Regions from separate parts of the Cytobacillus mangrovibacter genome, predicted to be linked through region 4. Evidence: riboswitches for the same ligand, from Rfam matches in the RefSeq annotation. Region 4 holds a riboswitch; each other region holds the start of a gene.
The links. A riboswitch is a leader RNA that binds a small molecule or an ion and turns the genes downstream of it on or off. The one in region 4 is predicted to bind S-adenosylmethionine.
Positions count from the first base shown of each region.

Region 1: another riboswitch for S-adenosylmethionine. It lies ahead of ACFYKT_RS09935 (O-acetylhomoserine aminocarboxypropyltransferase/cysteine synthase family protein); the one in region 4 lies ahead of ACFYKT_RS00265 (methionine biosynthesis PLP-dependent protein).
Region 2: another riboswitch for S-adenosylmethionine. It lies ahead of ACFYKT_RS15640 (Na+/H+ antiporter NhaC family protein); the one in region 4 lies ahead of ACFYKT_RS00265 (methionine biosynthesis PLP-dependent protein).
Region 3: another riboswitch for S-adenosylmethionine. It lies ahead of metK (methionine adenosyltransferase); the one in region 4 lies ahead of ACFYKT_RS00265 (methionine biosynthesis PLP-dependent protein).

Region 1 is NZ_JBIACJ010000004.1:282,753-290,923, reverse strand. Features, by position in the region: gene ACFYKT_RS09950 (MetQ/NlpA family ABC transporter substrate-binding protein) at 1-690, opposite strand, end outside; gene ACFYKT_RS09945 (methionine ABC transporter permease) at 704-1,372, opposite strand; gene ACFYKT_RS09940 (methionine ABC transporter ATP-binding protein) at 1,365-2,390, opposite strand; SAM riboswitch class I at 2,556-2,663, opposite strand; gene ACFYKT_RS09935 (O-acetylhomoserine aminocarboxypropyltransferase/cysteine synthase family protein) at 2,818-4,134, opposite strand; SAM riboswitch class I at 4,236-4,338, opposite strand; gene ACFYKT_RS09930 (SCP2 sterol-binding domain-containing protein) at 4,428-4,766, opposite strand; gene ACFYKT_RS09925 (MFS transporter) at 4,932-6,203, opposite strand; gene ACFYKT_RS09920 (thioredoxin family protein) at 6,318-6,638, opposite strand; gene ACFYKT_RS09915 (toprim domain-containing protein) at 6,645-7,001, opposite strand; gene gcvH (glycine cleavage system protein GcvH) at 7,295-7,678, opposite strand; gene ACFYKT_RS09905 (arsenate reductase family protein) at 7,764-8,123, opposite strand.
Region 2 is NZ_JBIACJ010000008.1:152,080-160,250, reverse strand. Features, by position in the region: gene ACFYKT_RS15665 (hypothetical protein) at 270-719, opposite strand; gene ACFYKT_RS15660 (PRK06851 family protein) at 813-1,925, opposite strand; gene ybaK (Cys-tRNA(Pro) deacylase) at 2,060-2,539, opposite strand; gene ACFYKT_RS15650 (PAS domain S-box protein) at 2,878-4,299, shown strand; gene ACFYKT_RS15645 (PaaI family thioesterase) at 4,388-4,873, opposite strand; gene ACFYKT_RS15640 (Na+/H+ antiporter NhaC family protein) at 4,913-6,205, opposite strand; SAM riboswitch class I at 6,327-6,439, opposite strand; gene ACFYKT_RS15635 (DUF4230 domain-containing protein) at 6,630-7,364, shown strand; gene ACFYKT_RS15630 (FAD-binding dehydrogenase) at 7,458-8,171, opposite strand, start outside.
Region 3 is NZ_JBIACJ010000011.1:36,104-44,274, forward strand. Features, by position in the region: gene ACFYKT_RS17790 (ABC transporter ATP-binding protein) at 1-230, opposite strand, end outside; gene ACFYKT_RS17795 (ABC transporter substrate-binding protein) at 322-1,317, opposite strand; gene ACFYKT_RS17800 (alpha/beta hydrolase family protein) at 1,486-2,256, shown strand; gene pckA (phosphoenolpyruvate carboxykinase (ATP)) at 2,333-3,919, opposite strand; SAM riboswitch class I at 4,290-4,405, shown strand; gene metK (methionine adenosyltransferase) at 4,654-5,853, shown strand; gene ACFYKT_RS17815 (gamma carbonic anhydrase) at 5,960-6,472, opposite strand; gene ACFYKT_RS17820 (alpha/beta hydrolase) at 6,650-7,456, shown strand; gene ACFYKT_RS17825 (tetraprenyl-beta-curcumene synthase family protein) at 7,660-8,171, shown strand, end outside.
Region 4 is NZ_JBIACJ010000001.1:42,511-50,681, forward strand. Features, by position in the region: gene ACFYKT_RS00230 (glycerol-3-phosphate acyltransferase) at 1-534, shown strand, start outside; gene ACFYKT_RS00235 (globin domain-containing protein) at 565-957, opposite strand; gene ACFYKT_RS00240 (zinc ribbon domain-containing protein) at 1,143-1,346, shown strand; gene ACFYKT_RS00245 (hypothetical protein) at 1,384-1,551, opposite strand; gene ACFYKT_RS00250 (hypothetical protein) at 1,672-1,827, shown strand; gene ACFYKT_RS00255 (DUF3889 domain-containing protein) at 1,824-2,144, shown strand; gene metC (cystathionine beta-lyase) at 2,193-3,368, opposite strand; gene ACFYKT_RS00265 (methionine biosynthesis PLP-dependent protein) at 3,356-4,477, opposite strand; SAM riboswitch class I at 4,558-4,669, opposite strand; gene ACFYKT_RS00270 (2-oxoglutarate dehydrogenase E1 component) at 5,261-8,101, shown strand; gene odhB (2-oxoglutarate dehydrogenase complex dihydrolipoyllysine-residue succinyltransferase) at 8,103-8,171, shown strand, end outside.

The DNA of each region.
Region 1 (8,171 bases), on a different contig from region 4:
TGAATCTTCAATCGGATTAAGACCCGCATCGATTGCATAGTTCGAGTTAATAACTACTACATCGCCTTCATTATTATTGAAAATTTGTGTTAAAAGTTTTGGCTCATAGTTTGCATCAAAATCGACATTCTTTGGATTTTCAACGACATCTTCAAGTGTTGCTTTTGTTTTATCAATACCGTCTTTTAACTTAATTAAGCCTTCTTTTTCTAAAATGGATAAAATACGTCCATGCTCAGCTACTGAGTTGCTTAAGATAATATGTGCACCTTCTGGAAGATCAGCAATTGAATCATATTCTTTCGAGTATACAGCCATTGGTTCAATATGAATTCCACCAGCATTAACAAAGTCATAACCATTTTCTTCAATTTGAAGCTCAAGGTAAGGAATATGTTGGAAATAGTTTGCATCCAATTCTTTTGATTCTAATGCTTTGTTCGGAAGGATGTAATCTTGGAATGTAACGATTTCTAATTCAATTCCTTTTTCAGCTAAAATTGGTTTAGCTTCTTCAAGAATTTCAGCATGCGGAACATTTGAAGCACCTACTGTTAGTTTAGAAGATTCTCCACTTTCATTTCCTTCACTTGCCGCACCATTTTCACTGCCTTTTTCGTCTGATGTTCCACATGCAGCAAGGAAAAGAGTAATTGCTAATGCGAATACAAATGGTAATAATTTTTTCATTTTTGACCTCTCCTTATCGTTTATCTAATTTTGTTGTTATGAAATCACCAATAAATTGAATGATAAATACAATGACAAGAATAATAATTGTAGCCATTAAGGTAACATCGTCTCTGCTTCTTTGGAAGCCTTCAAGAAAGGCAAGATTCCCAAGACCCCCTGCACCAATAACACCAGCCATCGCTGTATAGCCTACTAACGCGATCGCGGTTACAGTAATACCTGATACAAGAGCAGGCATTGATTCCGGTAAGAGAACTTTCCAGATGATTGTGCTTGTTTTTGCCCCCATTGATTTAGCCGCTTCAATGACACCTTTATCAATTTCTCTTAACCCGATTTCAACCATTCGAGCATAAAAAGGAGCAGCGCCAATAATTAAAGCTGGGAGTGCCGCATTTTCCCCAATCATTGTGCCCATTAAAAATGTCGTAAATGGGATAAGGAGAACGATTAATATAATGAAGGGAATCGATCTGAAAATATTAACGAACGCCCCAATGATTTTATTAATTATTCCATTCTCCCATATATTCCCTTTAGATGTTAGGAAAAGTAATAATCCCATTACTGCACCAAGGATAAAAGTAGCTATTACTGAAATACTTGTCATATAAAGGGTCTCAACCGTAGCATCCCACATTTTCTCCCAGTTCACATTTGGAAACCATTCATTAAGCATTTGAGATCACCTCCACTCCAACTTGCTGGGAATGGATAAATTTCATCGCTTTATCTAGCTCTTCTGTCTCACCATCAAGATGAATGAATAATGTGCCATAAGAACCATTTTGAGTTTGCGATATTTTTCCTTGAAGAATATTAACCGTCACCTGAAAATTCCGAATAATATTCGTAATAAGCGGCTGTTCTGCTGACTCTCCAACAAAGCCTAATTGCACGACACGACCATGAGGATATAAGTCAAGCAAGTGTTCAATTGTTTCTCTAGTTTCCTCAGGTTCAGTGACTTGCTGTACGAAACGTTTTGTGATTAATTCTTGTGGATTTTTAAATACTTCTAGAACTGGTCCAAGTTCAACTACTCTACCTTCTTCCATCACAGCAACACGATGGCAGATTTTTCGAATCACATGCATTTCGTGTGTAATTAACACAATCGTCAATCCTAAACGATCATTAATATCTACAAGTAAATCGAGAATCGAGTCCGTAGTTTGTGGGTCTAAAGCGGATGTTGCTTCATCACATAATAATACTTTTGGATTATTAGCTAGTGCTCGAGCAATCCCAACCCGTTGCTTCTGCCCACCACTGAGCTGTGATGGATAGGCATCCTCTCTTCCATCAAGACCAACAAGCTTGATTAATTCATCTACTCGTTTAGCTCTTTCTCTTTTTGACACACCTGCAATCTCAAGCGGAAATGAGATATTTTGTCTAACAGTCCTTGACCAAAGTAAATTGAAGTGCTGAAAGATCATGCTAATTTCTTGGCGAGCCTTTCTTAACTGGCTGCCTTTTATTTTAGACACTTCATTATTTGCAACAACTACTGTTCCTTCGGTTGGTATTTCAAGACCATTCAACATTCGAATTAATGTACTTTTCCCTGCTCCACTGTAACCAATGACACCAAAAATTTCGCCATCATTAATTTCGATATTAACATCATCAACTGCTTTTACTTGACCTTGTTTGGAAGGATAAATCTTTTGGATATTTTTTATTGAGATCATCGTCATGTTGCACCCTCTTTAAATCCGATTTTCCATATCAATTTAGAAGACTTTTAAAATAGACAGTACCTATTCAGTATTTGCCTCTAAGCACTTAACATTCAAAGAAAACAGAAAATGCCCTTCTGACATGAGCAGAAAGGCATAAATTAATTATTGTCCTTTCTCTCATCTCCCAAAGCAAACATCGCTTTGTGTGAATTGGCACCATTTCATTTTCATGACGGTTGCCGGGCTTCAAAGGGCACTTCCCTCCACCTCTCTTGATAAGAGCTTAACATCTATATTCAATTAACACTTTAAATTAATTAAGTAATTTGTCTACGCTAGATATCGTATCACGGAAATAATAAGGGTGTCAACGGAAAAAAGTTAATATTTTAGTATTTTTAAGAATAGTATATTTACTTCAATCAAACAGCTTGATTTAAGCATTGGCTGTAAGAGAAGTAATTCCAGTCGCTGCTTCAATGGCTTGTTCTAAGTCATCAATTAGATCCTCTGCATTCTCAATTCCAACCGAAATCCGAATCAAGTCTTCAGGTACACCAGCAGACTTTAATCCTTCTGCATCTAACTGCTGATGTGTTGTACTAGCAGGATGAATAATCAAACTCTTGGCATCTCCTACATTTGCAACATGTGCCCAAAGCTCAAGATTATTAATTAGCTTCGCCCCAGCCACTCTTCCTCCAGCAATCCCAAAGACGACGACAGAACCAGCCCCTTTAGATAAATACTTATCAACCAATGGTTTATCCGGATGATTCTCATTCCCTGGATAGAGAATCCAATGAATGGCAGGATGGGCTTCCAGATACTTGATAATTTTTTTTGTATTGGCTACATGCTCTTTCATTCTTACATGTAGTGTTTCTAATCCAAGTGTAAATTGGAATGCATTTTGAGGACTTAAAGCAGGTCCTAAATCTCTTAAAAGCTGGACTCTAGCTTTCGTAATATAGGCGACAGGGCCTAGAGCCTCGCTATATACGAGATCATGGTAACTTGAATCTGGCTCTGTAAATCCAGGGAATTTAGGAGAATTCCAATCGAATTTCCCACCGTCTACAATGATTCCCCCCATTGTCGTCCCATTGCCTAACAGCCATTTCGTTGCCGAGTGGATGACAATATCTGCACCATGTTCAATCGGTCTGCAAAGATAAGGTGTAGCAAATGTATTATCGATTAGCAGCGGAATTCCATTTTCATGGGCGATGTCTGCAACTTTTTCAATATCTAGCACCTTTAAGCTCGGATTCCCAATCGTTTCCGCAAACACAGCTTTTGTTTTCTCTGTAATGGCCGCACGGAAATTTTCCGGATTCTCTGGATCTACAAACGTTACATGAATCCCATATTTAGGGAGTGTTACTGCAAACAGATTATAGGTTCCTCCATACAGATTAGAAGCAGCAACAATTTCATCGCCTGATTGTGCAAGATTTAGAATGGCTAAAGTAATCGCAGCCATTCCGCTGGCAACTGCTAATGCACCAACCCCGCCTTCTAATAAAGCTACTCTGTCCTCAAAAACAGTCACTGTTGGATTGTGGATTCTAGTATAAATATAGCCTGCTTCCTTTAAACCAAAAAGATTAGCGGCATGTTCAGTATTCTTGAATTGGTATGCATTATTTTGGTAAATAGGTACAGCTCTCGCACCTGTTAAAGGATCAGCCTGTAGCCCTCCATGTACGCCAAGTGTTTCAAATCGATAGTTCTTTTGCTTTTCACTCATTTCTTTTCTCTCCTTTTTTATGTGTATTAGTCAAAAAACACCTTATTCAAAAAGAAGAGCTGAAAAAACCCTCTTCACAAGAAGAGGGTTTTAATCATCTCTTCTTATCTTCCAGAGCAGTTATGCTCTGCTGGAATTAGCACCGTGTAAATTACCGGTTGCCGGGCTTCGTCGGGCCAGTCCCTCCGCCTCTCTTGATAAGAATATTCAATTTTTTCACTTAAATTATTAATTTTGATATTAACACACTATAAAAAGAAAGGTCAAGATGGTTTTTTAAATTTTAAAAATATTTAATCGGAATGCCTTTTTGAGAGAATAAATAGAGATTCTAGAAATAGAATTCTTCTAAATGTAGACTTAACAGTAAGTTTTCTTGCCTTCATAGCACTTCTTAATCGCTCTTCCCCAATCAATACCGAATGAATACTTTCTTCTGTGCCAGATATAGTCACATCATAACTTTCATCATGATAGGGTGAAGAAATCAATATAGCCCCATCCCGAAACATGATTGGCACTTTATCCTTCCCTGTCTCCATACATAAAGAAAAAGAAACATCTTTTAATAGACAGGATATATGCCCTTTTCTCTTAACCTCTTCAATAAATGCAGCAGCCATTTCTTCCATGTCCTCACCCCAGGAATACGTTCAAAGTGATTCGCACCATTCTCTAACTGATAAGATTCTGATGTCTTACCATACTATTTCCGCAAATGATTGAACAATCCTGCATGATTCGTTCGACATTGACTGGAGAACATTTCCTGAGAAATATGTCGTTTCCCTGCAACTCTAGCCTACTTTTGCCGTAGAAATAGCAGGTTTTGTCTTATTATAGTTTCGGAACACAATATAGAAGTACACAGAACCGATCATATAGAGAGAAGCAGTAATCGTAAACACAAGCGCATAACCCCAATATGCCCCATACTTAATGACAATTCCCGTAGATACTGGTCCCATAAAAGCCCATCCAAGATTAAAGACCATCTGATTGACTGAGTTGGCCAATCCCCTCATAGAGTCTCCAACCTTTGACATCATAAGTGACATTTGAATCGGATTCCCTGCATTCATCAGTGCTTGTCGGAATAGAAAGCCAATCGCTGCCAGCCAAAGATTTTCTGTATAAGCAGTCAGGAGCAGAAATGGCAATGAGGCTAGCTGAAGGATAACGACAGCCTTTACCTCTCCCACTTTTCGAACAACCATAGGGCCTATAATCATAGCAAAAGCGGTAGCTGCCTGCCCCATAGAGATAATAAATCCAATCGCTGAATTTGATGCATAGAAACGATCAGCAAAATACAAATTCAGATAAGGAATAACCAAGCCTGCGCCTACACCAATAAGCAGCTGTGCAAATGCAAACAGGAGAATGATTTTGAGACTTTCGTTTTTATGTAAAAGTTCTTTTAAAGAAATACGTTTCTTTACTTGACTCATTTCTCTTGAGACTAATTTTTCCTGAAAGCGAATAATCGGAACAATCCCAATGAGAAAGATAAGACTTCCAATTAGAAGCGTAAAACGAATACTATTCAATTCCGAAGTAAATAGAGAAAAGAGGTCTGTTAATATCCCTCCACCTAAGTTGCCGATTACATTTGCCCCTGTCATAACGGCAAAGTGAATGCTGAATAAGTGTACCCTTTGTTCCGGATTTGAATTTTCGGCTAGCCAAGGAATTCCAGATACTTGCAGAAAGGCAGAAGCTAATCCTGTAGCGAAAGCGGTAATAATCAGCAAGGACTGCATTTCGATTACACTTCTAGATAGTAAGACAATCCCAGTAGCAATTGCACCAAATAACATCGTTTTTCTTCGTCCAATGCGATCACTGAAGATACCAGCAGGAACAAGTATAAGCGCTGTGGCAAGTGCAGTCATAGATATGACCTGCCCGTTAACCTGCTCATTATATCCCAGCTCACGAATATAAAAATTATAAATAACCATGAAAATCCCAAATCCAATTTGAGTAAATATATTTGCCATAATCGCCAGTCTAATATTGCGATTATACCCTTTTATTTGGCTAGCCCATTCTTTATATATCGCCATTTTCACACCTGCTCCTCAAATACTTCGTGCCCCAAAATATACTATACACTAAAGGAAGGCTTTGTAAATATTAAAGTTAGACCATTTTGAAAAATATAAAAAGTCCAAGCTTTTTCACTTGGACTTTTCAAATATGCCATTTATTTTTTCGAATAAGTAGGGAACAGAATGAAAAGCATACACTTTTTCTTCCAATTCCCCTTCTTTAAAGATTAAGAGGCACGGGACGCTTTCAATCCCAAACTGTTCAGCAAGCTCTGGCATATAGTTCAAATCACTTTTCCCAATTTGTATATTCGGCATGAGCTCAGTAATTACAGTCAGCATTTTCCCTGCCACTTGACATGTTCCACATAGTGGCGTGTATAAATAGAGTAATTTTGCTTCATCTCCTGCTAGCACCTCTTTAATCTTTTCCCTAGACCATTCCTGCAATTCTTATCATCCTCTATCTAAAAACTCCATATATACATCTATATTTGCTCCCAATAATACAGTTGCTAAATGATGTTCAGGCGCCGTTGCGACCTCACGATACATTCGATCGATATAAAGGTGCTCCGCCTCTGGAAACTCTCTTTTAAATTGTTTCCGAAGCTTTTCACCCGCATCATCCGCATCAACTAAAATAAATACATCCTTATCGAATAAATTTTCTATTAACTCATCGAGCTTCGTCAGGCTAATTGTTCCATTTGTACAAATAATTTCGACAGGCTCACTGATGATTGCTTTCACTTTTCGCTTGTCTGAAGTACCCTCTACGATAATTACCTTCTCTGGCATTGCCTCATTCATAATAATCACCTGAACCTGAATTGAAGTTTTGGATTATAACTCAATGATTTCAAAAAGGAAAATTCAATCAAATATGTTTAACTTTATCTTACCATATTCAATATTCGAGGTAATGGTGTAGAACTCCTGCCCTTTTTAATAAACCTATATTTTATAACTTTGCCTAATATGACTCCCTTATCCCTTTCGTTATACACAAATACAAAAAAGAGCTACCTCGATTAAGGTAACTCTCTTTCAACACTGTCCATTTTAGCCGAACAAATCGAACCCGAAATGTCCACAACGGTGTCTTAGTCTTCTTTAACCATTTCTTCGTATTGCTCAGCAGACATAAGTTTGTCAATTTCACCTGCGTCTGACGGCTCAACAACGATCATCCATGCTTTTTCATATGGAGATTCATTAACAAACTCAGGGCTGTCGCTTAAATCCTCATTGATAGCCACAACTTTACCGCTGATTGGAGCATAAAGCTCAGATACAGTCTTAACTGACTCTACACTTCCGAAAGGCTCGTCCGCAGTAATGCTATCGCCTACTTCTGGAAGCTCAACAAAAACGATGTCGCCTAACTCAGATTGTGCAAAATCTGTAATCCCAATACGAACTTGCTCGCCTTCAGTTTTTACCCACTCATGCTCTTCTGAATAACGTAATTCCTTTGGTGTGTTCATAACTAATCCCTCCATTTTTTAATTGCAATCTATGATCGTTGTATCGATCTCATTGTTCAACATGACAATAAAAAAGCAATTTTGTTTATGCAAGCCATGTTTTTTCATAATCCTCTTCTTTATAGCCAACCGTCACTTTTTGTCCATCTGTTAAAATTGGACGTTTAATAAGCATCCCATCGGTTGCCAGCAGATCAAGCAATTCATCATTGGTTGATGATTTTACTTTATCCTTTAAGCCTAGTTCCCTGTACTTTTGGCCGCTTGTATTGAAGAATTTCTTCAAATCTAGACCGCTTTTTTCATACAGATCTGCAAGGTCACTGCGAGAAGGCGGATTTTCTGCAATATGTATTGCCTCATAAGCTACTTCATGATCATCAAGCCATTTCTTCGCTTTTCGGCATGTACCACATTTTGGGTACCAATAAAAAGTTAATGTCACTTTTCCACCACCTAGATTATCATGTCCAATTTTAAAAAGATAGTAACT
Region 2 (8,171 bases), on a different contig from region 4:
TTTTCACAAATAGTGTCTCTAATGAAAAAGTAGTTGGTAGAGGTTGATTTCCGCTCCAGGCATTCGCTTTCCGCGGGGTGGGCGCTGAGCCTCCTCGGCGCTAAAGCGCCTGTGGGGTCTCAGCTGTCCCACTACTCCCGCAGGAGTCTCATGCCTTCCGCTCCAATCAACTAACCTTTTTATCAGTAGAGAACTTATTCAAAGCAACAACCTTTAAAAACAGTCTAATAATAACAAAAAGACGGACTTGTTGAAGTCCGTCTTTTTGTTTAGAAGCATTGGAAGGAGCGAATTCTGTTAAGGTCTGTTCCGTAGTATACCCAGCGAAATCCTCTCCAGCGCCAGCCGGCTACAGAGGTTCTTCCTACGAATGTTGGATAGAACCAGAAGCTGCGCCCATTTTCAAGCCAGATAAAAGTAAAACGTCGTAAACAGCCTCTTATTGATCCTGGATCTACCGCAAATGTAGAGAAGGAAGATTGCTGCTGCATCTGAGGTGTGAAGGTTGGCGGTGGTGATGATGGCGGACCATCTTGCTGGCCTCCACCTTGATGGCTGCCTCCTCCTCCTGATTGTTGTCCCTGCCCAGGCGGAAATACTGGTGGGAACCCTGGAGGAAATCCAGGCATTCCCCCACCTCCACCACCAGGGAAAATTCTTTCATCCATTATTGGACCTACATTATAAGGAAATGAATACGGATAGTTTCTATAATCCATTGATTTTAATTCTCCTCTCATCATGCATTCCATTTAATGTATGCCGGTTGCCTATTTTTGTGTTTGGCTGCTTCTATATTAATTTCTAGTTTTTTAGCCTAATCCACCTACAGGACCGGACGCCCGTGTAATGATCTCTGTTCGAATTTCATCTTTTAATCGATCAACAATTTTAAAGTCCATTGCCTGTATATAAATTGCTTCTAATTCATCACGCTGTGCTTTTGCCTGCGCAAGATAAGAGATAGCTTCTTTCATTTTTGCCTTATACTGCTTGCTGATTTCACTTATTTGCTCGGCGAAAATTTCATCCGTCCCCGGGATAACCATGTACTCATAGGTATCGATAATTTCATCTCCTGCCCGGCTTGGAAAATATTCATGTGGACTCGTGCTATCAAAGATAGCTAAGCCTAGCTCGCGGACAATGATCATATCTAGGCTATGAGGATCAAAGCCACAATGATATATTTCAATATCAAATCCCCTTTTCTCTGCCTCAGCAGCCAACTTTTTTAAGAGGGTTGACTTACCGGTGCCTGCTCGCCCTTTAACAAAATATCTCTTAGAAAGGCCTTCAGTTAAATTCGGTACGAAATCTACGGCCCCCTTTGGTGTTGCTGCTCCCAGGAATCGATGTCTTACATCTGACTTCTTATTTAAATGTATCTCTCCATAAAATTGCTGAAGCAGCTTGTTTTTTAGCTGATCTGCTTTGCCAAAGTCCATATTTTCTATATAAATCTTTTCCCATTCATCATGTATTTTTAACGCTTCCGCAAATTTGCAGTATGCTGTTTCAAATAACTGACTAACCCTTTGATTTATTTGAAGGATCTTCTCCTTTTGTAAAGCAAGCGCATTTGAATCCCATGCCTCTCCGAGATTAACATACTCCTCAATCGCACCTGGTGCCTTTGGTTCAATGACATGAGGAGCTGTTCCATCAACAATTCCCACTTTCAGTGCAGGAATAATCACCCCATCAATTGAATCATTATCAGATGAACAATGGAGATACTCGATGTCATATCCTTTTTCTGCCCATTCTGTGCCAATGGCTTTCATTAGTGAGGATTTTCCCGTTCCAGGTCCGCCTTTTAATATAAATAATCGATCCAGCCCTTGAAGATTGGATTCATATAAGCTGTAAAAGCCACGGGCTGTATTTCCGCCTGCAAAGTAATTCAGTATCTTTCCAGCCACTTTTACACGTCCTTTCCCGTTCATTACCTAATTTGTTTTCATCTTTACCATATGCAAATAGGCATTCATGGGTGAATGCCTACTTACCTTCTTTATTAGTGAATTTAAGTGGTTTATTTATTAGCTATGTTGCGTTAACCTTTAACTACATCAACCAGCTTGGCCTGGATTACTTCCTTTAGATCAGCAACTTTTAATTCAATCTGTATACCAATTTTCCCGCCGCTGACAACAATCTTTTCTAATGCTGACGCATCTGACGCGATATACGAAGGATAATGCTTTTTCATCCCGATTGGTGAACAGCCGCCTCGAATATAGCCTGTAAGCTGCTGAATATCCTTAACGGCAATCATTTCAATCTTCTTTTCATTAGCAGCCTTTGCTGCCTTCTTTAAATCAAGCTCACTCCCTACTGGAATAATAAATACATAGGATTGTTTGCTATTGCCCTTCGCAACAAGTGTTTTATAAACCATATTTTGATCTCTGTTGATTTTTTGCGCAACCGAAATTCCATCAATTTTCCCATCAAGATTATCGTAGGTTATTAATTCATAATTGACCTTTTTTGAATCAAGAATCCGCATTGCATTTGTTTTTCCTTGAGCCATAGTTTTACTCCTTATGAAAATATTTCCCTTATTTTAACACTTTTATTTTAGTTAGCAAAAGCATGAAAGCAAGTATCTTTGATTGTATTTTCTGGACCCTAAGAAGACATTGATATTGACATTAAATATTTTTATAGAATAATAATACTGACACAATTTTTTCATAAAGTTGAAATATAATTTGAATATTATGACATTATTAACTGGAAAGTGTTATCATAGAAAGTGGTGTTCATTCACTTTTGGTAATATATAGCTTACTCTTACCACCAAATTTGTTAAATAATTGACTTATAAACTTTGATTGCTATAAAACAACACATGAGGGGTATATATGTATGTTGGAAAAGATAACTTTTGATCATCCACAATTATTTATCCAAGCCTTTGAGAACTCCGCCATTGGTATGGCATTAATCGCAGTAAACAGCGGGAAGTTTATAAAGGTAAATCCAGCACTTTGCAACATCCTTGGGTATGAAGAGCATGAACTGTTAGATTTATTGATTACCGATATTACTCACCCCGACGAAAATGAACAAGATTTACAAATTGTTCATTTACTATTAGAAGGGATAGAGCATTCCTGCCATTCAGAACGACGTTACATACATAAAGATACACATGAAATCTGGGGTTTGATGAGTGTCTCCTTAGTAAGAGATAAAGATGGAAATCCACTATATTATATCAGTCAAATCCAGGATATTACAAAGAGGAAATTGACTGAAGAAAGATTTCGAGAAGGGGAGGACAGATATCACCGAATTGTTGAGGAATCCCCTGATGGAGTCATCATTTTAAAAGATGAACGCTGCCTTTTTATTAATCAAACAGGCGTTGAAATGCTCGGCTTAAAGAAAAAACGCGAGATTGTTGGCAGACCCATCTACGATTTTATCCATCCAGGTGATCATAACCGATTTAAGCAGCGCGAGATGAATAAGGAATCCGTTGGGCCGATTGAAAAAAGATTTATTCGTATGGACGGAGAAGTTATTGATGTAGAGCTGAAAACAATCCCTACTATTTATCAGGATCGTCCCGCCATTCATATGATTATCAGAGATATAAGCGAACAAAAGCAGACAAAAAACCTCATTATTAATTCGGAAAAGCTGACAATTGCTGGGCAATTGGCTGCAGGCATTGCACATGAAGTAAGAAACCCGCTTACTGCAATCAAGGGGTTCTTTCAGATGATGGAGAATGATTTAAAAGAGAATAAGATGTATTTTGATGTTATCTCTTCAGAAATCAATCGGATTGAAACCATTCTGAATGAATTATTGGTGCTCGCTAGACCTCAAGAAGTTAAATTTGAGAAAAAGAATATTGAGGTAATTATCAATCATGTGATCACTCTACTCAAAACACAGTCTAATTTAAATAGCATCGAAATAATAATGAGCATTGAACCTAATTTACCGCTTATCAATTGTAATGAAAACCAATTAAAACAAGTGTTTATCAACTTCTTGAAAAATGCAATTGAAGCGATGACTCAAGGCGGCAGCATTATGATTGACATTCGCAAACAATATGCAGATAGACTTGTTATTCGAATCATCGATCAAGGTTCAGGCATTCCCATACATTTATTAAACAAAATTGGTGAACCCTTTTTCACAACCAAAGAGCAAGGGACAGGCTTGGGCATCATGATTTGCAAAAATATTATTGATGAGCATCAGGGGGAAATTAATATTGACAGCTCATCGAACGGAACAAAGGTAGAGATCTGCTTACCTTTTTCTTGAGTACCTTTTCCTAGTTGAAATAAATCCCCATTTATATAGAAAAAGCACAGCATGGTTGCTGCGCTTTTTTTTGCATATTTTATAATTATTAATCCTTTTTTGCAAATGTACTTGGCATCACAACAGCAACAACTTCTCCACGGGCACAAACGGCATCCTCAGCAAATACTTCCACATCTATTTTCCACTTCTTCGGATGAATTTCTGTGATTGCTCCAACCGCTTTTAATGCTACACCTTCTGGAGTTGGTTTGACAAAGTCTACCTTTAACGATGCTGTTACAAATCGAGGTGGCTCTGCACCATCCCCTACTTCATGGCCATTTTTGCGATGAAGTGCTAATGCCGCTGACCCAGTTCCGTGGCAATCGATTAACGACGCAATCAGTCCGCCATAGACGAAGCCTGGAATTGCTTTATGCTCCTCATTTGGTGTATAAATGGTCAATGTTTGTTCCCCGTGCCAGCCTGTCCGAAAATGATGACCCTCTTCATTCAGACGTCCACACCCATAGCACCAGGCAAAGTCATCTGGGTAAATATCCTGAACTGCATGTACTACTTTTTCCTCCATTATACTACCCCCTTTTTTGAATAGTATAACATATCAAACTCATTTTACTTTTTTAAATTTTGGATAACCTATTAGAATAGCAATCACTCCACAAATCCCAATTAAGAAAGGATAATAGGAAAATGGAAGAATACTCATAGGAGAAATACTAGCAACCCCTGCAGCTACTAATATTTGCGCTCCATAAGGAATCAGCCCTTGCACACAACAGGAAAAGATATCTAATAAACTAGCTGATTTACGAGGGTCAATCCCATATTGATCAGCAATATTTTTCGCTAATGGCCCCGCAATCAAAATCGAAATCGTGTTATTAGCCGTTGATAAATCAGTTAATCCAACAAGCCCGGCAATGCCAAACTCTGCGCCTTTTTTCGACTTAATGTTTCTCGTAACAATGTGGAGCAAGAAATCAATTCCGCCATTATGTCTAATAAGTTCTACCATGCCTGCAATCAGAATAGCTAAGAATGAAATTTCATACATACCTGCCATTCCCTCTCCTATCGTTTGAACCAAAGTCATGAATTGGTAGCTTCCATCCATTAAGCCTACGATCCCAGCCAGTCCAATCCCTAAAGCAAGAACAAGAAAGACATTGATGCCAATTAACGCAAAGATGATCACTAAAACATATGGAAGAATCTTCACCCATTGATAGGATTGCTGCATCACTTCAGCATTCTCTCCCATTGTTATTGCCCCTAGAATTACACATGTCACAATAGCAGCAGGCAAAACAATCCAGAAATTCACTTTGAATTTGTCCCTCATTTGCGTATTCTGTGAACGAACGGCAGTAATGGTCGTATCTGATATAAAGGAAAGATTATCACCAAACATTGACCCGCCAATTACAACTGCCATTGCAAGTGCCATTGAAATATCCGTTTGCTCACTAATCCCGACTCCAATCGGGGCTAGTGCAACAATGGTCCCCACTGATGTCCCCATCGATAAAGAAATAAAGCAGCCAATAATAAACAATCCGACCATGAGGAAATTCTGAGGGATAATGGACATGGCGAAATTCACTGTAGAATCAACAGCCCCCATCCCTTTTGCCACCTCTGAAAACGCACCAGCCAAAAGGAAAATCAAAACCATTAACATGACATTCGAGTTTCCAGCACCCTTACAAAAAAGATCTACTTTAGAGTTAAGCGTTTCCTTACGATTCATCGCTAAAGCAACCACACATGAAATGGTAATCGCAACAATGACTGGAAACTTATAAAAGTCACCTGTTACAACACCTGTACCGATAAATAGAATTAAAAATACAACGAATGGCAGCAATGCCATTGGATTCCCTTTTTTACCTACTTCCATAAAATACACCCCCGAAAAATAATCGATCAAAGAGGCCATTTAGCCTTGTTCTGAACACAACAAAAAGACCCCTTCTTATAAAAACAAGAAGAGGCCTTATAAACGAATCTATAAAACACTCTTCTTATCTTTCAAGCATCTTATGCTTGCTGGATTTGGCACAGCAACTCATTCCTCCTGAGTTCCGCTGCCGAGATATCATTGGGCCAGTCCCTCCATCTCTCTTGATAAGAAGATATTCAATTACTAGCATTTGAATAAATAACAGATTATAGATTACAGTAAATCTCCTGTTCATGCAATAGTAATTTTTGGGCGAGGAAGTAGATGAACTAGGGCTTCCACTTATTTCATAAACCACACAATTTGTATGAAATGAATTATAATAGAAGAATAGATTGACCTTATGACAGGAGGATTCATAATGGCCAAGAATAAAAACCAAATCAATAAAGCCAAAGAAGAGATTCTTGCTGGAAGTAGAGAATCAGCAGCAGCAATAGCTATGGAAACTAGGAGAAGACCACAAATCTCACTCCCCTTTTTAGGGAAGTTCTTTACATTGAAAGTTTTGTTCATTGTAATGATCATATTTTTAATAGGGAGTTTGGGTGCCTTTACTTATATAAAACTATTTACTGGAAGCACATACAAAAGTGAAACAGTGAATATTGTTGAAGGGGTTCAAGAATTAGCCACATTAGCTACCGCTCAAGCAGTTGTTACGACAATTATAAAAGAAGAAGATAATAAGCTCTTTAATAAAGAAATTAGTGTTAATTTACCTGGTACGAAAAGAACAGTATTATTAATTGTCCCAGCAACCGTACTAGCTGGGGTTGATCTACAATCTATTACAAATGAAAGTATCATCGTTGATGAGGAAAACAAGGAAATTTCCTTAACCATTCCTCATGCAACATTCATCCAAGATCCTGCTATTCAAATGGATAAAGTGCAAACATACTCAGAGGGCGGCCTATTTAGAGGTGAAGTAAAATGGGACGAGGGTTTTGATCTTGCTGCTAAAGCACAAAATGGAATTATGGAGGAAGCTGCTGATTTAGACCTATTAACTAAAGCTGAAGATCATGCCGTCAATGTCTTAAATAATTTCTTTAGCCAGCTTGGCTATCAAGCTCATATCGACTTTAAATAAAGCATCGAGTATTTCATGCGATAATTGACTTTTCATCCAAAAAGCAACGAATCTATTTCTCTAGTGATTCGTTGCTTTTTCCTTTGCTTCCTATTATTCCTCAGCTAGAGCACGGCCTACTGCTCGGCCAGAGAAAAGACAACCGCCAAGAAAGGTCCCTTCTAATGCCCGATAGCCATGTAGTCCACCGCCTCCAAAGCCAGAAACCTCGCCAGCTGCATAGAGCCCTTGGATCACCTTGCTAGAAGAATCTAATACCCGTCCCGATAAATCCGTTTGTAATCCACCCAAGGTTTTGCGGCTGACAATATTCAATCGAACTGCAATAAGAGGGCCATTTTTCTTATCAAGAATTTTATGCGGGGCAGCTACTCGAATGAGTTTATCGCCTATATATTGACGTGCACCGCGAAGGGCTGTTATTTGTAGATCCTTCGTAAATTTATTATCCATTTCACGATCCCGTGCTTGTATTTGCCGTTCAATATTCTCAAGATCCAACAGCCTTTCTTCCGTTAAATCATTCATCCCTTTAACAAGATCCGCTATGTTATCAGCAATAACAAAATCCTCTCCTTTGTCCATAAATGCTTGGACAGGGGCCGGTGCCCCAGGCAAAACGCGGGACAAGACTTTCTTAATACTTTTCCCTGTTAGATCAGGGTTTTGCTCTGAACCAGAAAGAGCAAATTCACGTTCAATCATTTTCTGCGTCAAAATGAACCATGAATAGCTATAGCCTGTCCTTTGTATCGCCTCTAGTGTTCCTAATGTATCAAATCCAGGGAAATTAGGAGCAGGAAAACG
Region 3 (8,171 bases), on a different contig from region 4:
TTTTGCCCTGAGGTCTCTACTTGATTTCCCTCTAGTGAAACGATTCCTTCTGTTGGTTCAAGCAAGCCTGCAATAATCGAAAGCAGGGTTGTTTTTCCGCATCCACTTGGACCGAGGAAGGATACAAATTCTCCCTCCTCGATCTCAAGAGAAATATCGGAGAGGGCCGTTGTAGCAGAGTTTTTTGTAAAATAGGTGTGGTGAATTTCTTGCAAGTTTAAGAAATCCATCGGAACCCTCCTTCGCTAAACGTTTTAGAAATGCAAAATTCTAATCGAACTTGCCATAGAGTAAAAAGTTGATACTCGGGAACGAAAAGATCTACTTCATTACACCTTCAGCAATTTCTGTATTGACGAGCGTCTTATAATCCACTCGCTTAGGCAGTTCGCCAGCTTCTTCCATCACATCTTGCAGGTTATTCCAGCCTTCTTCATCTAAAAGAGGATCAGTGGCGAAGGAACCTTGACTTTTATAGCGATCAACAACCATTTCAATTGTCTCTATATCTGTGTTGTCAAAATAGCCTTTAATGGAATCGGCAATTTCTTTTGCACTATGTGTTTCCACCCATTGCTGTGCCTTATAAATAGCTCTAGTAAACTTTTCAACGGTTTCTTTGTCATCGTTAATTGTACTTTCTTTTGTCATAAACGTTGTGTAAGGAAGATTTCCTGATTCCTCACCGAAAGAGGCGACAATATACCCTTTGCCTTCTTGCTCAAAAACACTAGCAGTTGGTTCGAAAAGCTGGACAAATTCTCCTGTACCAGATGCAAAGGCTGGTGCAATATTAGCGAAATCAACATTTTGAATTAAATTTAGATCTTGATGCGGGTCAATTCCATGTTTTTTCAGAACGAATTCTCCTACCATTTGCGGCATACCACCTTTACGCTGCCCAAGGAAGGTTACTCCTTCAAGTTGATCCCATGAGAAGTTTTCAATCTTCTCTCGGGAAACGAGGAATGTCCCATCTGTCTGTGTAAGTGCAGCAAAGTTGATAACAGGGTCATTTGATCCCTGCGTATACACGTAAATGGATGTTTCGGACCCAACTAGTGCAAAGTCTATACTATCTGACAAAAGTGCTGTCATAGTTTTGTCTCCACCAGCAGTTGTCGTAAGCTCCACATTAAGCCCTTCTTCTTCAAAAAATCCTTTCTCAATAGCTACATATTGCGGTGCATAGAAAATGGATCTTGTTACTTCACCAATTCGAATGTTTTGGACGTCATCTTTTCCACAAGCTGCTAGGGGAATAATAATAATGACAATTAGAAGCAGGGAAAAAGAAACCTTTAGCCACTTTTTCATCCATAAGACCTCCCTTATTCACAATAAATTCTAGCTTCAAAGCCTACCATATCGTATGAAGGTGCAAAAAATGTGTGAATGCCTATATATAATTTTTTTCGCAGATCTTTCGTTTTAGGTTAAGCTAAAATAAAATGGCAAATGGATGAGAAAGGAGATGAACGAAAGTTGGAGCAAATCATACATAAGGAAAGATTTCCATCGCCGAATCCCAGCATTGAGTTATCAATCGTTACATATTACTCTGGTGATTTAAAAGTGAAAGGACTATTAGCTGAACCAAAAGATAATGAAAGTTATGACGGTTTTCTTTACTTGCGTGGAGGAATCAAAAATGTGGGCAAGGTTAGGCCAGGCCGGATTGTGCAGTTTGCATCAGAGGGGTTTATCGTGTTTGCACCCTTTTATAGAGGGAACCAAGGGGGAGAAGGACATGAGGACTTTGCAGGAGAGGATCGAGAGGATGCTTATTCTGCTTTTAAGCTTCTTCAAACCCATTCGCGGGTCAAGGACATTCATGTTTTTGGCTTTTCCAGAGGAGGGGTGATGGCGTTATTAACAGCTATTCATTATCCAGAGACAAAATCTGTTGTCACATGGGGGGGAGTCAGTGATATGTCTCTTACTTATGTTGAAAGATTAGATTTACGGAGAATGATGAAGCGAGTAATTGGGGGAACACCAACGAAATTTCCAGAGCGGTATGAATATCGAACACCACTTTATGAAATAGAAAAGCTTCAAGCCCCAGTATTAATTATCCACGGAGAAAAGGATGAAAATGTTTCAGTTGAGCATGCCTATCGGCTTGAAAAGAGATTAAATACACTAAATCGAAAGATAGAAAGCTGGTACTTCCAAGATTACACTCATTATTTTCCGCCTGTGGTTAACAGGAAGATTGTACAAGATTTAACGAAATGGATGAAAAGACAATAAAAAGGAATGGCCATTATGGACCATTCCTTTAATCGGGGATGAAGCTTAATTTTAAACAACGATATTATGAGTTATATTAAGCGGTGGGGCCGCCTTTTTCTTCTATTTCGGCTGGGACGTTCGCAAATTTCTTGAAGTTTGCACGGAATTTAGCAGCTAATTCCTTTGCTTTTTCTTCATAAGCTTCTTGATTTTCCCAAGTTTTGTTTGGCTGAAGTACTTCATCAGGTACTCCAGGTACATGTAAAGGAATTTCAAGACCGAAAATTTCATCTTTAATTGTCTCTACATTGTTTAATTCACCTTCAAGTGCAGATTGAACCATTGCACGAGTGTATGGAAGCTTCATACGGTTTCCTACACCATATTCGCCGCCAGTCCATCCAGTATTTACTAGATATACTTTCGCGTTATGCTCATCAATTTTCTTTCCAAGCATTTCTGCATATTCTGTTGCAGCACGAGGTAAGAATGGTGAACCGAAGCATGTTGAGAATGTTGCTTCTGGTGAAGTCACACCGCGCTCAGTTCCTGCAAGCTTAGATGTATAGCCGCTTAAGAAATGGTACATGGCTTGTTCTTTTGTTAATTTAGAGATTGGAGGCAGAACGCCAAAAGCGTCAGCTGTTAAGAAAACTATTGTATTCGGGTGCCCAGCAATACTCGGATCAACAATATTATCTATTGCTTGTAGAGGGTAAGCTGCACGTGTGTTTTCAGTTAATGTATTATCATCATAGTCAGCAATACGGCTATCTTTATTGATCACAACATTTTCTAGTACAGCACCAAAACGAATAGCATCGAAAATTTGTGGCTCTTTTTCGCGTGTTAAGTTAATACATTTCGCATAGCAGCCGCCTTCGATATTAAATACGCCGTTTGGAGACCAGCCATGCTCATCATCACCAATTAAACGACGATTTGGATCAGCTGATAAGGTTGTTTTGCCTGTTCCAGAAAGACCGAAGAATAAAGCAACATCACCTTCTAAGCCGACGTTTGCTGAACAATGCATCGGTAGAATGCCGTTTTCAGGCAGTAAATAATTCATAATGGAGAAAATTGATTTCTTAATTTCTCCAGCATATTCAGTACCGCCGATTAAAACCGTACGCTTCTCAAATGAAATAATAATAAATGTTTCAGTAAGAGTCCCGTCCACAGCAGGATTTGCTTTAAAGTTCGGTGCAGAAATAACAGTAAACTCTGCATGATGATCTAATAAGTCTTCATCTGTAGGTCGGATGAAAAGCTGGTGAGCAAACAAGTTATGCCAAGCATACTCATTAATAACTTGAATAGGCAATCGGTGTTTTTTATCAGCACCTGCAAAACCTTTAAATACAAATACTTCATCTTTTTCTTGTAGATAGTTTAATACTTTATCATATAAATTAGAGAAGACTTCCTCAGAAATTGGCTGATTCACATTACCCCAGTCAACTGTATGAATAGTAGACGCTTCTTTCACAATGTACTTATCCTTAGGAGAACGACCTGTATATTTACCAGTAGTAGCAGCAACAGCACCGGTTGATGTAAGGGATCCTTCGTTTCGATTTAAAACCTTTTCAACAAGTTGAGGAACTGATAACTGAATTTGAATATTATTGCCGTTAAGTAACTCGGTTAATTTATTTGGGATACTAACAGAATTCATCTGATGAATACCTTCCTTTATCCAGTATTATTTTTTTGAAAGTGATTACATCTCTTGATTAGTATAACACATTGAGATAATTAGTCTATACTATTGAAGGAATTAATCTTTAAAAATTGCAATTGTCACAATTGGGACAAGCCGCTTTCGCAGATTAAATATTTCCTTCTTATTATATATTCTCAATCGATTTGTTAAACTGATTAGTTGAACAAGGATGATTTATTTGATAACTCTTGAATTGTACGATGGAATGTGTAAGTAATGCAAGAAAACTTAGTATAAGTTAGAAAAGAAATCAATAATTTTATTCATATATTTATTGACGTTAATCATTCTATACGTTATGATTTTACCTTGAACGGATACTCTCTTATCCCGAGCTGGCGGAGGGACAGGCCCAATGAAGCCCAGCAACCTGTTAAAGTTTTTTTTGACAAAGGTGCTAACCTGACGCAAGGACGAAGGTGCCTTGAACGATAAGAGTGAAAGGCGCGAATCGATTTGCTTTCAACCTTTTCACATATGGAAGGGTTTTTTTTGTGCAAATTGGGTGGACGGCTTTTGGAATGCATTTTTAATGTGAGTTTTTCTAGTGCTGTATTTAAATGGTTTAGGGCATGATAATAAAAACTCCATGTTTATTTCATACTACTTAGGGAATGAGTTCCGTATCAATTAGATTGCTTTGGATGAAGTAATCTTGCCCATTATATATATAAGGAGGAATTCAGATGTCAAAAAAAGCTCGTTTGTTTACTTCTGAATCAGTTACTGAAGGACATCCGGATAAAATTTGTGATCAAATTTCTGATGCAATTTTGGATGCTATTTTAGAAAAAGATGCGAATGCTCGTGTTGCGGCGGAAACGTCAGTAACAACAGGTCTCGTTTTAGTTGCTGGTGAAATTACTACTTCTACATATGTAGATATTCCAAAGATTGTACGTGAAACGGTGAAAGAGATTGGCTACACGCGTGCTAAATACGGTTTCGATGCGGAAACTTGTGCAGTATTAACATCTATAGATGAGCAATCTGCTGATATTGCAATGGGTGTTGACCAAGCGCTTGAAGCACGTGAGGGAAAAATGAGTGATGAAGAAATCGAAGCGATCGGTGCGGGAGACCAAGGTTTAATGTTTGGTTATGCTTGTAACGAAACAAAAGAGCTTATGCCATTACCGATTTCATTAGCACATAAATTATCTCGCCGTTTGGCTGAAGTACGTAAAGAAGATATCCTTCCTTACCTGCGTCCAGATGGAAAAACACAAGTAACAGTTGAGTATGATGAAAATGATAAGCCGGTTCGTATCGACACGATCGTTATTTCTACTCAACATCACCCAGAAATTAGCCTTGAGCAAATTCAGCGCAATCTGAAGGAACATGTTATTAATCCTGTTGTTCCGAAAGAGTTGATTGATGAAAATACAAAGTATTTCATTAACCCAACAGGTCGTTTCGTTATTGGTGGACCTCAAGGGGATGCTGGTCTAACTGGCCGTAAGATTATTGTTGATACGTACGGTGGATATGCTCGCCATGGCGGTGGTGCATTCTCTGGTAAGGATCCTACAAAAGTAGACCGTTCTGCTGCTTATGCTGCACGTTATGTGGCTAAGAATATTGTTGCAGCCGAGTTAGCTGAGAAAGTAGAAGTACAGCTTGCTTATGCAATCGGTGTGGCACAGCCTGTTTCAATTTCTGTTGATACATTCGGTACTGGAAAAGTAAGTGAAGACGTATTGGTTGAACTTGTTCGCAAGCATTTTGACCTTCGTCCAGCTGGAATTATCAATATGCTTAACCTTCGCCGCCCAATTTACAAGCAAACAGCTGCTTACGGACATTTTGGACGTACAGATGTGGATCTTCCTTGGGAACGTACAGATAAAGCAGAAGTATTACGTGCAGAGGCACTGAACTAATAGTACAGCGTAAAAAAGGAGTTGCATGTTTATCATGCAGCTCCTTTCTTTGGTTAAAAGGGAATAATTATGTTTATCTTGGGAAATTTAATACAATATCTTCCTTTTACTTTTGAACTGATTTATAATATTGTCCTTTTTCTGCATACTCTCTGCTAATTCGTTCCATCTCTTCAATGTCTTCTGGGGTTAGTGCACGGACTACTTTTGCAGGTCTGCCAAATGCAAGTGTAAACGGAGGGATTTTTTTCCCCCGGGGAATAAGGCTGCCTGCACCGATAAATGCTCCTTCTCCAATTTCTGCTTCATCAAGAATAATCGAGCCCATGCCAATAAGCGCTTTTTTACGAATAATGCAGCTATGTAGAATGACCTGGTGGCCAATCGTGACTTCGTCTTCAAGAATTAATGGATTATTGGGGCTTTGATGAAGAACAGAATTATCCTGGATATTGACCTTTTTTCCGATAATAGTTGGTGCAATATCCCCTCTTATTACAGTATTAAACCACACACTGGATTCTTCCCCAATTTCTACATCTCCTGTAATCGTGGTAAAATCAGCAATAAAGGCTGAATCAGCAATCCTTGGAAATTTATCTTTATATGGATAGATCATTTGTAATGCTCCTTATTTAAGTAGTGTAAATACATTCTAACATACGAGTATGGAAAGGGTGTACAGATGATTTTAACGGTACAAATGGAGTAATAAGTGTGATGAAATTCTGTTTCTAAGCTATAATTTATATAAAATGGAGATTGCGCTTCAACATAAGGTTTAGGGGGAAGAACGATGTGGAAATGGGAAGCTGAAGGAGAGGCTAAAGGAGTCATTGTGATGGTGCATGGTGCAATGGAGCATCATCGCCGCTATGGGTGGCTTATAGAAAAATGGCGATTATCAGGTTTTCATGTCATTATGGGGGATCTTCCAGGCCAAGGGATGACAACAAGATCGCGCAGAGGTCATATTGATTCATTTGATGAGTATCTTATTGAGGTGAAAGAATGGGTTCAAGCAGCCTATCAATTTCATTTACCTGTTTTTCTTTTAGGACATAGTATGGGTGGCTTGATTTCGATTCGATTGCTTCAGGAAGAAAGCTTGGAATTAGCAGGAGTGATTCTTTCTTCACCATGTCTTGGATTGATCAAAAAGCCTTCAAAAATAATCGATATTCTTTCACTTGGATTAAATGTAATTGTCCCTAGCCTTCGAATGGATTCAGGGATAACAGTCGAGATGGCAACTAGTAATCAAGATGTTCGAAATGCGGATGCAAATGATACATTATATGTAAAGAAAGTATCTGTCAGATGGTATCGTGAACTAATGGATGCAATGAAGCTTGGATTTGAAAAGCTTAATAAAATACAAGATGTTCCGCTGCTTGTGATGCAAGGAGGGGAAGATTTGATTGTTAATAAAAAAACAGTAACAGAATGGTTCAATCTCGCCCCTTTTTCAGAAAAGCGCTTTAAAGAATGGCCGAAATGCTATCATGAGATATTTAATGAACCAGATCGAGAAGATATATTTGAATATGCAAAGGATTTTGTTAATAGCCAAGTAAAGGCAATCGGCTATATTGAGAAATAAGAAGAAATTGTCTAGCTCCAGCGCCTACCCCCGACGTACAGGATGTACTAGTGTCGACAATGCGACAGGACGTCGCGCTTTTGTCGACCTCGAGGTCACAAGCCAATCTGTCAAGAAGGTTAAAGAACAACCTTCTTGACAGCTTGTCTTGTGCTTGTCGGGGGTGATCAAGGCGCTTGCGCATTTCGTTAAGGAGTGACTATATGAACGTTCCTTCTATGCCTATTAGTTTGATGTCAAAAGTATATCGAAGGATTTTGCCGCTTGTTCATAAGGAATTAAACTATTGGAAAGATAGAGCAGAGGCTATTCCAGATCCGGAATTGAGAAAGCAGGCATTGGCAAGTATAGAGCATAAAACTTTCCATTGTGAAGGTGGTTCGATTATGGCTTTAATGGCGAAGGAGCAATACCCCTTAGCCATTAAGTTCATTGTTGCTTACCAAACAATTAGCGATTACTTAGATAATTTATGTGACCGCAGCACCTCTCTCAATCCGGAAGACTTTGCAGCACTTCATGAGGCTATGTCAGATGCACTATCACTTGATGCGAAGCCGAAGAACTACTATCGGTTTCGTACGGAACAGAATGATGACAGCTACCTGGCAGACCTTGCGGCTACCTGCAGGAATGTCCTTTTAGAAATTCGGGACTATGAAAAAATAAAGAGCTACCTGTTAGAGCTATGTCACTATTATTGTGATTTGCAAAT
Region 4 (8,171 bases):
TATTTCATCGGGAATATTTTAACTGCACACTTTCTAATAAAAATTCTTCATAAGGGAGAAATTCTTGGAGAGGGTTCAGGCAATCCGGGTGCGAGGAATGCAGGTCGTCTATATGGAAAAAAGGCATTTGTGCTTACTTTTCTTGGTGATGCCCTAAAAGGAGCGCTTGTCATTTTCATCGGTAAGATGCTCGAATTCTCTGAGCTAGAACAGCTGATCGGGTTGGCATTTGCCTTGGTCGGCCACATCAAACCCGTTCTTTTCCGATTTAAAGGTGGGAAAGGAGTTTCCACTTATATTGGTGGAGCGCTTGTGTTCGAGCCACTCTTAGCCATTGTAATTATTCTTGGCTTCTTAATAACGTATCCATTTACAAAAAGTTTTACCATTTCCGGACTTGGTTCTTTTTTGATTCTTCCAGTCGCTATCTACTTTCTTCATGATTCAATTTCAACAATGAGTGTATATATTATTCTCACGATTATTCTCCTATTGGCCCATTCCAAAAGCCTAATGGAGAAATGGAAAGCCTAACCCAAAATGATCGGGTTAGGCTTTTAACTTTTATTCGCTGTCCGGACTATTGACCATAATACCTGCAACTTGAGTCAATCGATCATAAAAAGCTTGTCCAGCAGGATTTTCATCTAAACCAATTTCATGAAATGCTTCTTTCATACATCGAAGCCAACAAGTTGCTCGTTTCGGCGTTACCTCGAAAGGAAGATGACGCTGCTGCATTGCAGGAGGTCCAAATTCTTCGCTATAAAGTGCCGGTCCTCCTGTAAATTGTGATAGAAACATACGCTGCTTCCTTTTAATATCTTCAATATCACCCTCAAATAAGGGACTTAAATCCTTATCTGCATATACGCGAGGATAAAAAGCATTCACTAGCTTTTCGATTGTCTCTGCTCCACCAATTCCAGAAAAAAGAGTATTCATTTTATAATCCATTTTCATCACCTACTATTGTCTATATTATTTAATAATAATTATAATGAATAACCTTAGAAAAAATAGTGATATATATCACGTTTTGTCACTCTAATTGGAAGTCTTTTGTAATCATTGGTATGATTATTTTATCTATACCATACTATTTTTTGTAGGAACATAAAGAGCATGGGAGGGTGTTTACGATGAACAAAGGATGTATAAAATGCGGGAGTTCTGATGCAGGCCAAAAAGAGGTGGCAATGACAGGGAATGGATTATCTAAAATGCTTGATCTCCAGCATAATAAATTTCTTGTTGTCTATTGCAAAAACTGTGGCTACTCAGAATTCTATAACAAGAAATCTTCAACAGCTGGAAATGTATTAGATTTCTTTTTCGGCGGTTAAGAATGTACGAAGCATTGCCAAAATCGGCAATGCTTTTCTAATCCTCATCAATATCCGTTAGGTTTTTGATATCAAGGGTGCTTTGTTCTTCAGACAAACTCCATTCAGGTATTGAGTTTATTACGATTGACTCAGTCGTATACGAACCGTTCATACTCTCTAATAATAAAGCCATATCAGGTATACTATTTTCAACATTCATCATCTGCACCTCCCAGTAGTAGGTTTTGTCTATATTTGGAAATTATACATATAAAGATGCTATATCTAAACTGAATAAGCACTCTTCCACTAACAAATCCTAAGTGCATATAGGATTGGAGGTATGTTTAAGATGAAAAAAGAAAAAGAAGTTGAATGTTTAGATGATAAGGATATCATGCATCATTTTATGTCAGAACAAATTGCCTATATATGTGTAGAGGAGGAGGAAGAACGAATGCGTGCTGAAGAGAATCAAACGAAAGGACAAGCAACATGAGAAAAAAGTACCTTTTAATGGTTCATCTTATTCTTCTTGTAAGCATCCTAGTTTCAGCAAATGCAGCTCAAGCATCGCCGCCATCCTATGCTAAATGGGGGCAATTAGCTGTTAAGACGGCCAAGGAAAAATATCCACGTGCGAATATTGTTGACTACTTGCATATTGGCAGGGAGGACAAGCCTCATTCAGCGATAGAAAAATTTAAACTTTGGGTAGACGATCAAGGGAAGGAGTTTGGACTGCTTATACAAATTGAGTTTGATCCAAAAAATGATCGGGTTATACAAGTAAATACTCAAAAAACGAACAACTAAAAATCCAATAAGCATCCGCTTAAAGAAGCGGATGCTTATTGGGGCAATTTAGACATTTACTTTGAAACTGGCAGCTGATAGCGCAGTGTTAAAATCCTTTAATAAATCTTCAGATGCCTCCAAACCAACAGAAAGACGAAGAAGACTGTTGCTAATTCCTCGTTTTTCACGTTCATGAATCGGCATCGCTGCATGGGACATTTTTACAGGATAAGAAAGAATGGACTCCACAGCACCAAGACTAACGGCAAACACAGGGATTTTTACTTTTGAAACAAATTCTCTTAATATCCTTTCATTCTCAAGCTCAAAAGAAAGGACAGCTCCTGCACCTTTTGCTTGCCTGCTTTGTAAAATATAATGTGGATGGTCTTCGAGTCCCGGATAGTATACCTTTTTGATTGCCGGATTCTTCTTTAAAGCTTCTGCAATTTGATTGGCTGATCGGATTGATTGTGAAAGTCTAACGTGCAGCGTTTTGATTCCCCGAAGAACAAGCCATGCATCCTGCACCCCAAGTACGGCTCCAAATGAATTTTGCAAAAATCCAATTTTATCTGCGAGTACCGGATCCTTCACCACAGTAATACCAGCAATAACATCACTATGACCGGATAGAAACTTCGTTGCACTATGCAGGACAACATCTGCTCCTAAAGTTAACGGCTTTTGTAATGCTGGCGTTAGGAATGTGTTATCAACGAAAGTTAAAGCCCCATGAGACTTGGCAATCGAGCTGATTGCTTCAATATCCGTTACTTTCAAAAGCGGATTGGATGGTGTCTCAACGTAAAAGACCTTTGTATTCGGACGAATGGCTTGCTTAACATCATCCAAATCAGTCATATCAACAAAGGTATGTTCAATGCCGTATCTTGAGAGCACTTCAGTAACGAAACGAAAGGTTCCCCCGTACACATCCTCTGTGATCACTACATGATCTCCTTTTGATAATAGCAGGAAAGCAGTTGATATGGCTGCCATGCCTGACGAAAACGCAAATCCTCTTGTTCCTTCCTCCATTTCAGCAATAATGGTTTCCAATGCTTCTCTTGTTGGATTTAAGCTTCGGCTATAATCATATTTCCCAAATGAATCGACACTGTATTGATGAAAGGTAGACGCATGTTGTATTGGAACACTTACTGCACCTGTTGCCTGATCTATTTTTTGACTATTATGGAGAAGCTTCGTCTGAAAACTCCATGATTCTATTTCACACATTGCAATCCCTCCATCTGAGCTTTAGTGAACGCATTCTCTAAATCATTTATTAAATCATCTACATTCTCTATTCCTACTGAGAAGCGCAATAAGCGGTTGCAGACACCTGTTTCCATTCGGATATGTTCAGAAATATCTGCATGTGTCTGGGTTGCAGGATATGTGATAAAACTTTCAACTCCGCCGAGGCTCTCGGCAAAAGTAATGAGGCTAAGATTTTGAAGGAACGGATTCACCCACCTTTCAGCTTTAATCCGGAATGAAATCATTCCGCCACGGCCTGGATAAAGGACATCGGTAACAGCTTCATGCTCAAATAAATATTGGAAAATTTCCTTTGCATTTCTCTCATGGCGTTCCATTCTTAAAGAGAGTGTTTTCATCCCTCGAATGAGAAGCCAAGAGTCGAACGGACTTAATACCGCACCTGAAGCATTATGATTAGTAGCTAATGATTCACAGATTTCCTTGCCCTTCGCAACAATTAGTCCTGCCAAAACATCATTATGGCCGCCTAAATATTTCGTTGCGCTATGGATAACAATATCTGCTCCAAGCTTTAACGGCTGCTGTAAAAGGGGAGTGAAAAAGGTATTATCAACAATGAGCAATAGTTGATGGCTTTTCGCAATAGAAGCAACCTCTTCAATATTAGTTTGCTCCATTAATGGGTTTGTTGGTGTCTCAATAAATATGGCTTTTGTCCGAGAAGTAATTTCCTTCTTTAGAACTTCAGCTGAAAGTGTTTGAACATATTTGCAGCTCAATCCCCATTTCTTACAGCCTTGTTCAAAAAGTCGATAGGTGCCGCCGTATAAATCCTTTGAAATGATAAATTCATCACCAGACTGAAAGTGAGAAAGGACGGTGAGAATGGCAGCCATCCCCGAACTGCATGCAAATCCTTGGTCACCATCTTCAAGCGCCGCAATTGCATTTTCAAGTATTTGCCTAGTTGGATTCCCAGTACGGATATAATCATATCCAGTTGACTGACCAATTCCTTCATGCCGATATGCAGTAGAAAAATAAACGGGTGGATTGACTGCTCCCGTTACTGATTCACTTCGATTGCCAATTTGGGCAAGGATCGTATCAAGCTTATGCATTATTTGCACTCCTTTTTAGTTTAAAAATAAAAAAAAGCCTTCTTTAAGAAGAAGACTTTTCATAAGCAAACTAGCCGTTCTTCTTATCTTTCAAGTTATTAAAACTTGTAGGAATTAGCACCTTATTAATCTCTTAGATTAATGGTTGCTGAGGTGTCTTCGGGCCTTACCCTCGACCTCTCTTGATAAGAAATCATTATTTAATTATTTCAAACTTTACAATATTCAAACCAATAAAGTCAACAATTATTTAATATAAGGCTCTTTTCTTAAGGCGGTTTTCTAAAAGATTGTTTTTTTTTTTTTTTTTTTTTGGAGAAAATTTCCATTTGCCAAAAATACTTGTTGATTGGAGCGGAAGGTGCGAGACTCCTGCGGGAGGAGTGGGACAGGTGAGACCCCACAGGAGCTATGCTCCGAGGAGGCTCAGCGCCCACCCCGCGGAAAGCGAGCATCCTGGAGCGGAAATCAACCTCTACCCACAAAAGATTAATATGCCATAATGTTTGCGAAAACAGCCAATAAATATAAATCCCTATAAATAAAGGGGAATAACACTTTTTTAATATAAGTTTTTTACGGATCATCTATCTGAAAACTTTTTTCACTATATTCGTATTAAAAACCTTTGAATAACAGTGTTTTACATGGTAGAATGGCTTTGAAAACGATTTATCCTCTGAAAAATATTATTATTCTAATAATTATCAACTATACTGATAGATGAGGATGAAAAGTTGAATAAAGATTTCACAACAAAATCAATTATGGAGGTCATTTTCCATGAAAAAGCCATTGAATGGCGAAAAGCCTTTTGCGGAAGGTTTTCATGGCCCGAACCTTGGCTATGTCATTGAATTATACGAAGCTTATTTAGAAAATCCCGAATCTGTTGATCCAGAAATGAGAGCCTATTTTGAATCTGCTGGTTCTCCCATTGTGGAAGAAGTAGAAAATAGAACGGAGATTGGTGGAGTTACACCCTCTTCGGGTCCATTAGAAAAAACATTAGCTGCCATTCGATTGGCAGACAACATCCGAACCTACGGACATATGGCTGCAGATATTTATCCATTAAATGATCATGAACCTGAAAAGAAACTATTTGAACTCTCGAATTACGGGTTAGTTGAAGAAGACTTATATGCCGTACCTGCAGGTGTCATTTGTACGGATGCGCCGATACCACTAAGAAACGGCCATGAAGCTATAAACTATTTAAAAAGCATGTACATGGATACGATTGCATTCGAATTTCATCATGTATATGATGCAAATGAAAAAAATTGGCTGCGTCGAAAAGTCGAATCAGGCAGCTTTAAAATTTCTCTTCAAAAGGAAGAAAAAACAAAACTTCTTAAAAGACTCACTGAAGTGGAGGAATTTGAGAAATTCCTTCATCGAACATTTGTTGGACAGAAGCGTTTTTCAATCGAAGGTCTCGATTCAATGGTTCCGCTGCTTGACGAAATTGTTGCAGAATCGGTTTCAAATGGTGCCAGAACAATTAATATTGGCATGGCCCATCGTGGACGTCTAAATGTTCTTGCCCATGTACTTGGGAAGCCTTACGAAATGATTTTTGCTGAATTCCAGCATGCGCCAAATAAAGAACTCGTTCCTTCAGAGGGTTCGATCGGAATCAGCTATGGATGGACAGGAGATGTTAAATACCATCTTGGACTTGATAAGCAGATTAAAGATGAGAATACGACGGTCACACGTCTAACATTAGCAAATAATCCAAGTCATCTGGAATTTGTCGGATCAGTTGTCGAAGGCTTTACACGTGCGGCTCAGGATGATCGATCATCAAAAGGGTATCCGAAAGAAAACCTTCGCTCAGCTTTGTCTATTATTATTCATGGGGATGCCGCATTCCCTGGACAGGGTATTGTCGCAGAAACATTAAACTTAGGACAGCTAAAAGGGTATAATACTGGGGGTTCCCTCCATATTATTGCCAATAATACAATTGGCTTTACAACTGAATCTCGTGATTCACGTTCAACTAGATATGCAAGTGATCTAGCAAAAGGGTATGAAATCCCAATCTTGCATGTGAATGCAGATGATCCGGAAAGCTGTATCGCAGCTGCAAGATTTGCTAGTGAATACCGAGAAAAGTTCCAAAAGGACTTCTTAATTGATCTCATTGGTTATCGCCGCTTTGGGCATAATGAGATGGATGAACCAATGACAACGAATCCATTGATGTATAAAATCATTAATGACCAGAAGACAGTTAAAGAACTTTATGGAAAGAAGCTTCTAAACCAGTCAACAATTACTAAAGAGGCTTCAGATAAAATAGAAGAAGATGTACTAAATAAACTGAAAGCAGCTTATGAAAAGGTACCAGCTGATAAAAAGGCAAGTGAGCTATTGAATCCGCCCGAAACAGTAGAAAAGGGCTTACCAGATATCAACACAGCTGTTCCAATTGATATTTTAAAGAAAATTAATCAAGAGCTATTAACTTGGCCTGAGAAATTTATGATTTTTAATAAGCTAGACAAAATTCTGAAACGACGAATGAATGCACTTGAAGGGGAAGGGAAAATTGATTGGGGTCATGCTGAAACGCTTGCGTATGCATCTATTTTACATGACGGTACACCCATTCGACTGACAGGCCAAGACTCAGAAAGAGGGACATTCGCTCATCGGAATATTGTTTTGCATGATAGCAATACAGGAAAGTCTTATTCGCCACTTCATTTATTCTCATCGGCGAAGGCTTCATTTGCCATTCATAATAGTCCATTATCAGAGGCAGCTGTTCTGGGATTTGAGTATGGATATAATGTGTTTGCACCAGAAACACTCGTATTATGGGAAGCCCAATTTGGTGATTTCGCCAATTCTGCTCAGGTGATTTTTGACCAGTTCATTGCAGCTGGACGAGCAAAATGGGGACAAAAATCTGGACTTGTTATGCTGCTCCCACATGGCTATGAAGGGCAAGGTCCTGAACATTCAAGTGCCCGTTTAGAAAGGTTTTTAACACTAGCAGCTGAAAACAACTGGACTGTGGCCAATTTAACTTCTGCTGCACAGTATTTCCATATTTTAAGGCGACAGGCAGCTATTTTAAAACGAGAAGAAGTACGTCCACTTGTCATTATGGCGCCAAAAAGTCTTTTACGTAATCCGCTAGTTGCTTCAACTGGACTTGAATTAAGTGAAGGCAAGTTTCAATCCGTTATTGAACAACCTGGCTTGGGGCAAAATGCAGAAAAAGTGACTCGTCTTGTTCTCTCAACAGGGAAAATGGCTATTGACCTAGTTGATCATCTGAAAAATATAGATGATCAAGAATGGTTCCACCTTTTGCGTGTGGAAGAAATCTATCCATTCCCAATGAAGGAGTTAAAAAATATTAGCTCACGCTATCCAAACCTAAAGGAAATGGTTTGGGTTCAGGAAGAGCCTAAAAATATGGGTTCATGGAATTTCGTTGAACCAAGACTGCAACAGCTTGCACAAGGTTCTGTTGAAGTGACGTATTCAGGAAGGCGTCGTCGCTCAAGTCCTTCTGAGGGAGATCCTAACGTTCATAAAAAAGAGCAAGCACGTATCATTGAAGAAGCATTAACGCAGGAAGCAAGGGGAGGAAATTAAGGTGGCAGAGATAAAAGTACCAGAACTAGCCGAATCGATTACAGAAGGAACGATTGCCCAATGGTTAAAG